DNA from 3 places in the Nonomuraea sp. NPDC059194 genome. Region 3 is predicted to be linked to each of the others. Evidence: riboswitches for the same ligand, from Rfam matches in the RefSeq annotation. Region 3 holds a riboswitch; each other region holds the start of a gene.

Region 1 (2,255 bases), on a different contig from region 3:
CATGCGCGGACGCATCTGCGAACTCGATGCCCGCTACCTCCTCCAGGCGGAGGACGGCGCGGTCATCGACATCGTTAACCGGGGGTACTACCACGAGGGCGGCCAGAGCCCCGACCAGTTCGACGGCGACCTCCAGGTGGCCTCGGCCGGCGTCTACTACCGCACGTCGCCGACCTTCCGCACCGACGCACCGGCCCACCGCTGGCTCGCCGAGACCGTGTTCGTCGGGCTGGCCCGCGAGGCGAGCGAGGACGTGGTGGCGATCCGCATGTACGCCCTGACCTGAGCCCCCCGCCCTGGGGCGCGGCGTCGATCTCGCGGTCACGGACGTGGTCCCAGGTTGCGGCGTCGGTCTCGCGGTCTCGCGGTCTCGCGGTCTCGCGGTCTCGCGGTCTCGCGGTCACACGGACTCGCGGTCACGCGGTCCCAGGTCGCGGCGTCGGACTCGCGGTCACACGGTCTCGCGGTCTCGCGGGCTCGCCGTGCCGCGCCGGGGTGGGCGCCGCGGCCCCCTCTGGAGCACATCCCGGAGGGCCGTCGCCGGTTCACCGCGCGGTAATGGGGGACGTCGCGGGGGAACACCGCCCGGGGGGACGAGGGGATGCGGGGCCGCGGCCAGTGCGGTGGTCGCGGCCCCGCCGTGCGGGGGTGTTCCCTCCACGACCCATCGTAGGAATGGCGATATGTCGCGACATCGGGTGATTGGTGGGCTTGTCGGGATCGAAAAGCTGAGGGCCGGGTCAACCGATCGGTTGACCCGGCCCTCACCTCCGACCTAGGCCCGCTTGTGGAAGCCCAGATCGCGCAGCCCCATGGGGGAGAGGCTGGCGACGTTGTGGTCGTGATCCGTGGACGCGTACTGGTGGATCGCCCACTCCTTCCATGGCTTCGGCGCGCTGACCTCGCCCTTCGCCTTGCCGTAGTGGGCGACCCAGAGCGGGTAGTCGCCCAGCCCGTCGCCGTGCCGCTGGGCGAACGACCACGAACTGTAGAAGATCGGCTTGACCCCGGTCGCGGCCCTGACGCGCTCCAGCCACCGCTTGGCCCAGGCGTTGACCTCCTTGGCCGAACGCCCGTCGGTCACCTCCAGGTCCAGGATGAGCAGGTCGCCGTTATCCAGCCCCTGCTTCTTGACGACGTCGAGGAACCGGTCGGCCTGCCGTACCGGATCGGCGCCGGGACGGCCGAAGTGGTAGGCGCCGCGAACGAGCCCGTTCTTCTTGATCTCGGCCCAGTTGCGGGCGAACGTGGCGTCGGCGAACGAGGTGCCCTCGCTGGCCTTGGCGATGCCGAACGACAGCCCGTCGGCACCCCAGTCGAAGCCCTGGTCGTGGTTGGAGACGTCCACGCCGTACGGCTTGGTTTCGGCGGTGGCCATGGCGGGGGTGGCCCAGACCAGCGCCGCTGCCGCGACGCACGCGCCTACCAGCCGGGCTTTCTTGTGCGGCATTGTGAACAGCTTGTACAAGAGGTGGGTCCTCTCCTTGGGACGCCTACCGGGTTAGCTGACGGGTTCGGGCCAGGAGATGCCCTACCGCTGGATTTCGAGCAGGCCGCACTCTGCTCGGGGTCGCGGATTCACCCCAGAAGGCTGGGTCCCCGGCTCCCCGCTGGGCGGGAACTCGGCGGCCGGTGGCAGCCCTCCCAGTGAAGGCCGATAACCATCCGGTAACGCCGGACCCTAATAAAGGACCGCTCAAAAAGCAAAATCCGGATAAGTAAAACGGCCACGGATCGCCAAGCCCGCCGTACATGGGCCTCCATGGCCAGGGCGACCTCGTCGGGCCGCCTCCGGCCCCGCCCGCAGTGGGTGCCGCACGGCGTCGAACCGGACGCACGGCCCCCCTTCGAGTGGGCGCGTGGCCGAAGAACACGGTGCGCTCCTGCGAGCCGCGGTGGTCGCCACTCATGGTCAGGCTGCCGACGCGGACAGTGGTACCTCGGCTACCCGGGCTCGCGCGGAGAGGTAGTTGTTGACGGTGCGGGGCCTACTTCCTGGGGGAGATGGTGGTCGGCCTCGAGCGAGGACAGGTCATACCTTGTAGATCCGGATGAGAGTAGAGATCGGTGTCCCACCGAATCCGTCCTGCCGCCAGAGGAGCGAATGTGACCTTGAACGCGGAGACTGTGACCGCTGTCGACGAGTACTTCTCCCGGTACGGAAGACGGCGTCACAGACTGGCGCGCCTGCATCGCGGCATGGTGGAGTTCATGGTCGCCGAGTACGGGACAGAAGTCCTGGACCGGCTAGAGCT
Region 2 (2,255 bases), on a different contig from region 3:
TCGGCGAGCCCGCCGAGACCTATCTCACCGGATCGCTGGGGCCCTCGGGCGTGGACGCCGAGGTGGGGGCGCTGCTGACCTACGAGGGCGGGGCGCGGGCGCTGCTGGACACCTCCCTGCTCAGCCCGCTGGCCAACACCGCGACCGTGGTGGGCACGGGGCTGCGGGCCGACATCGCCGCGCCGTTCTGGGCGCCGCAGCGGATCCTGCTGTCGGGGCCGGGCGTGGAGCCGGAGGAGATCGTCCTTGACCCGGCCATGAACGGCTATGCCGAGGAGGTGCGCGAGGTGCGCGCGGCGCTGGCCGAGGGCAGGACGGAGAGCCCGATCATGCCGCTGGAGGAGAGCCTGGCGATGATGCGGATGCTGGAGGAGGCCAGGATCAGGCTAGGCGCGAGATAGCGCGGGCGCTGGCCTCCTCGTGCCCGGATCGCACGGCCTGGAGGAAGTGCGCGCGGGCCTGCTCGGGGCGGCCTTCCCTGTCCTCCAGCAGGCCCAGGTTGAACATGGCGCGCGGGCCCGCCTCGGTGTGGCCCGACTCGATGGCCAGGGTGTAGCAGCGGCGCGCCGCCTGGGTGTCGCCGCAGCAGTCTTCCAGGACGCCCAGGTTGAACATCGCCCTGGGGGTGGCGGCTCTGCCGTACCAGTGGCGGGCCTCGTCGAGGCGGCCGCGCTCGTCCTCGATCAGCGCCAGGTTGAAGGCCGCCCGCTGGGCGGCCACGGGATGACCGGTTTCGATCGCCAGGAGATACCATCGCCGGGCTTCGTCCGGACGGTGTCCGTCTTCCCGCAGCCCCCTGTTGAACAGGTCCTGTGGCGACATGACCTGACCGTAGATGATCGCCGTACCTTTATCAATTTGTAAGGTACTTGCCCCGTGTATTACCTTAGGCTCCACTCGAGGCAAAAACCGGGCAATCCGGACATTGCCAGACATTGCAATCATCACAGGATCGCCTGTGACCGCTGAATCCGCACCACGCGGAACCGGGGACCCAATCTCTCTGGGGTGAATCGGCACATCGTGCCGTAGGGCAGCTTCACGTCCGAACCCGTCAGCTAACCCGGTAAGCGGCAGGAAGCTAGCAAGGAGTCCCCCTTTTCATGGCAAAGCACCGTCGTAGCCGTGCCCCGAAGCTCACCTACGCGAATGCCGCGCTGGGCGCACTCGTCTTCGCAGGCGCCCTTCTTCCCACCCACGCCGCCCAGGCCGACAAGCTCCCCCTTGCCGACGGCCCGCGGGTAGCCGCCCTCGCCAGCCCTCCCAAGGAGGACACCAGCAGGGTCGACACCGCCAGCAAGGCCCAGACCAAGGCGATGCCGAGCGCCGCCGTGGTCCTCGCCGAGGCCAAGAAGCAGATCGGCGTCAGGGAGAACTCCCGCGGCGGCGGCACCAAGTTCCAGGACTGGTACGTCAACTCCCAGCGCGCCAGGGAGACCGTCGCCAGGGACGGCGGCAACGTCCGCGCCTACGCCAACGCCGCCTGGTGCGCGATGTTCGTCTCCTGGGTCGGTGAGCAGACCGGCGCCCGCACCCAGGTCGGCTGGGACGCCTACACCGTCACCCACGCCAGGTGGTTCAAGGCCAACAAGCGCTGGGGCAGCGAGCCCAAGCCCGGCGCGGTCGTCTTCTTCTCCTGGAAGGGCGGCAAGGACCTCGACGACATCCGGCACGTCGGTTTCGTCGAGAAGGACAACGGCGACGGCACGATCAGCACGATCGAGGGCAACACCGGCAACGGCGTGGTCGAGCAGCGCGTCCGTCCGAAGTCGCAGGTCGTCGGCTACGGCTACCCCAGCTACGGCGCCTGACGACTCGCTCGCCTTCCCCCGGCGTACGACAGCGGCCGCGCGCCCCGCGCGGCCGCGGTCGTTTCCGGGTCCTGGTTCTTATGCCTCGGCCAGGACCAGGGTGAAGTCTCCCGCGGGGTCGGTGTAGCGGCGGCGCACCTCGAACCCGGCGGCGGCGAGCTCGTCCCGCAGTCCCTCCGGCCGGAACTTGGCGCTGATCTCGGTACGCATCTCCTCCCCCCGGACGAAGTCCACCGACAGCCCGAGTCCCCCGATCCGCACCCGCATGTCCCTGCTCGCCCGCAGCCGCATCTCGATCCAGTCGTGGCGCGCGTCGTACAGCGCCACGTGCGTGAACGCCTCCGGCTCGAAGTCGGCGTCCAGCTCCCGGTTGATCACCCGCAGCACGTTCCTGTTGAAGGCGGCCGTCACCCCCGCCGCGTCGTCGTATGCCGCCACCAGCCG
Region 3 (2,255 bases):
CGGCCTGCTCGACGCGGGCCGCCTCCTCGGTCAGGCCGAGGTGGTCGAGCATCATGGCGACGGACAGGATGGTGGCGGTCGGGTCGGCCTTGCCCTGGCCGGCGATGTCGGGCGCGCTGCCGTGGACCGGCTCGAACATGCTGGGCGCGGTCCTGTCGGGGTTGATGTTGCCGCTGGCGGCCAGCCCGATGCCGCCGGCGATGGCGGCGCCGATGTCGGTGATGATGTCGCCGAACAGGTTGTCGGTCACGATCACGTCGAAGCGCTCAGGCTGGCTGACGAAGAACATCGAGGCGGCGTCGATGTGCTGGTAGTCGGTCGTGACGTCGGGGAAGTCGGCGGCGACCCGGTTGAACGTGCGCATCCAGAGGTCGCCCGCGTAGGTCAGCACGTTGGTCTTGTGGACCAGCGTGAGCTTCTTGCGGGGGCGCTCGGCGGCCTTGGCGAAGGCGTAGCGGACCACGCGCTCGACGCCGTAGGCGGTGTTGAGCGACTCCTGGGTGGCGATCTCGTGGGGCGTGCCGCGCCGCAGGACGCCGCCTGCTCCCGCGTAGAGGCTCTCGGTGCCCTCGCGGACGACGACCATGTCGATGTCTTCGGCGGTGGTGTCGGCCAGCGGGGTCTCCACGCCGGGGAAGAGCTTCACCGGGCGCAGGTTGACGTAGTGGTCGAGCTCGAAGCGGAGTCGCAGCAGCAGGTCGCGCTCGAGCACCCCCGGCGGGACGCTCGGGTCGCCGATCGCGCCGAGCAGGATGGCGTCGTAACCGCGCAGCTCCTGCAGGGTTTCGTCGGTGAGGGTCTCACCGGTGGCGTTGTAGCGGGTGGCGCCCAGATCGTAGTGGGTGGTCTCGATCTTGGCGCCGACCGCCTCCAGGACCTTGAGCCCTTCGGCGACGACCTCGGTGCCGATCCCGTCCCCGGGGATGACGGCCAGACGAATGTTGCGCGACTCCATGGCCGGTACCTTACCTGCTCGTCTCGGCTGGCGAACACCGCATCTCAAGGTCCGGACATTCCGTTTTGTCTGGATTGCGGTCTTTTGACCCTTTCGTTAGAGTCCCTGCCAGCCTAATCCGCTGCGACGTCCGCACGGAGCCGGGGACCCATTCCCCCCTGGGGCGAATCGGCATCCCCATGTCGTAGGGCGACTTCCACGCCCGAGCCCGTCAGCTAACCCGGTCGGCCCCGTGGAAGGACATTCCCCTGTCTCGGATCATCACGGCCGCCGTTGTCGGCGGCCTCCTCGCCGTAGGATCAACCGCCGCCGCCTCCCCCGCGACGGCCGCCCCCATCCAGGTGAAGCCCCCCAAGAGCCAGCCGGTCCAACCTGGCGACACCAGGCCCGCTCAGGCCGACCCCGCCCGTACGGTGACCCTCACCGGAGCGGACATCAAGAAGGCCCAGCTCAAGCAGACCCCCAAGCCCGCATGGCAGATCGCGTTGAAGTTCGCGATGTCCAAGCAGGGCACGCCGTACGTCTGGGGCGGCACCAGCCCCAGCGGCTACGACTGCTCGGGGCTGATGCTGAGGGCCTACCAGAAGGCGGGGATCCAGCTTCCCCGTGTGGCCCGCGACCAGTACCGGGCCTTCGACAAGAAGATCGAGTGGAAGGACCTGAAGCCCGGCGACCTGGTGTTCTTCAGCAACCTCGGGCACGTCGGAATGATCTCCAAGGACGGCTACATGGTGCACGCGCCGCGCACCGGTGACGTGGTGAAGGAGGAGAAGCTCAGCGCGTGGCGCCGGCAGGCGTTCGTCGGCGCGGTACGGCCCGACCCGAAGGGCGTGGCGCAGGCGCGGGAGCTGGCCGAGGCCGAGAGCGAGGCCGAGTCGGCCCCGCTGTCACTACGGGCCACTCTTTAGATTCCCATTCATCAGCCCGGGAGCCACCGTCCCCAGGGGTTCCCGGGCTGACGCGTGCGCGCAGGGACGGCCCGGTGGAGCAGGGGGAACTCCACCGGGTGGTCCCGTTCAGCGGGGAAAGGGGGAGCCGCCGTTGTCCCTGCGATCCAGCGCGGTCTGGACGGCCTCCGCCGCCTCCTCGTCATGGTCTTCGGCGCGGTTCCATGGATACATGTCGTACACGTGACTCAACTCGTTTCGCGGACGCGAGTGGATCGGACGTCGGATCCCGGTCGCGAATCCGACCGGGCCTGAACTCGTGGGTCCGGATCACGGACCAGACGAATGGGGACTTAAGGCCGACGCAACGCCGCTCACCGCGACGGGTAGTCGACCTGCCCTAACAGGCCCCG

The links. Region 3 has a riboswitch for cyclic di-AMP ahead of ACFXJ8_RS39645 (C40 family peptidase). Riboswitches for the same ligand answer to the same signal wherever they lie in the genome.
Region 1: it holds a riboswitch for cyclic di-AMP, as region 3 does, so the genes downstream of both, ACFXJ8_RS23955 (glycoside hydrolase family 25 protein) here and ACFXJ8_RS39645 (C40 family peptidase) in region 3, are expected to answer to the same signal.
Region 2: it holds a riboswitch for cyclic di-AMP, as region 3 does, so the genes downstream of both, ACFXJ8_RS13810 (CHAP domain-containing protein) here and ACFXJ8_RS39645 (C40 family peptidase) in region 3, are expected to answer to the same signal.

Annotation. Positions count from the first base shown of each region.
Region 1 covers NZ_JBHZBH010000020.1:58,766-61,020, reverse strand. The annotation lists gene ACFXJ8_RS23960 (DUF3237 domain-containing protein) at 1-286, shown strand, start outside; gene ACFXJ8_RS23955 (glycoside hydrolase family 25 protein) at 776-1,450, opposite strand; cyclic di-AMP (ydaO/yuaA leader) riboswitch at 1,476-1,638, opposite strand; gene ACFXJ8_RS23950 (hypothetical protein) at 2,107-2,255, shown strand, end outside.
Region 2 covers NZ_JBHZBH010000008.1:170,666-172,920, reverse strand. The annotation lists gene ACFXJ8_RS13820 (Gfo/Idh/MocA family protein) at 1-401, shown strand, start outside; gene ACFXJ8_RS13815 (tetratricopeptide repeat protein) at 382-822, opposite strand; cyclic di-AMP (ydaO/yuaA leader) riboswitch at 954-1,088, shown strand; gene ACFXJ8_RS13810 (CHAP domain-containing protein) at 1,104-1,811, shown strand; gene egtD (L-histidine N(alpha)-methyltransferase) at 1,890-2,255, opposite strand, start outside.
Region 3 covers NZ_JBHZBH010000055.1:12,176-14,430, reverse strand. The annotation lists gene ACFXJ8_RS39650 (3-isopropylmalate dehydrogenase) at 1-955, opposite strand, end outside; cyclic di-AMP (ydaO/yuaA leader) riboswitch at 1,056-1,199, shown strand; gene ACFXJ8_RS39645 (C40 family peptidase) at 1,297-1,863, shown strand.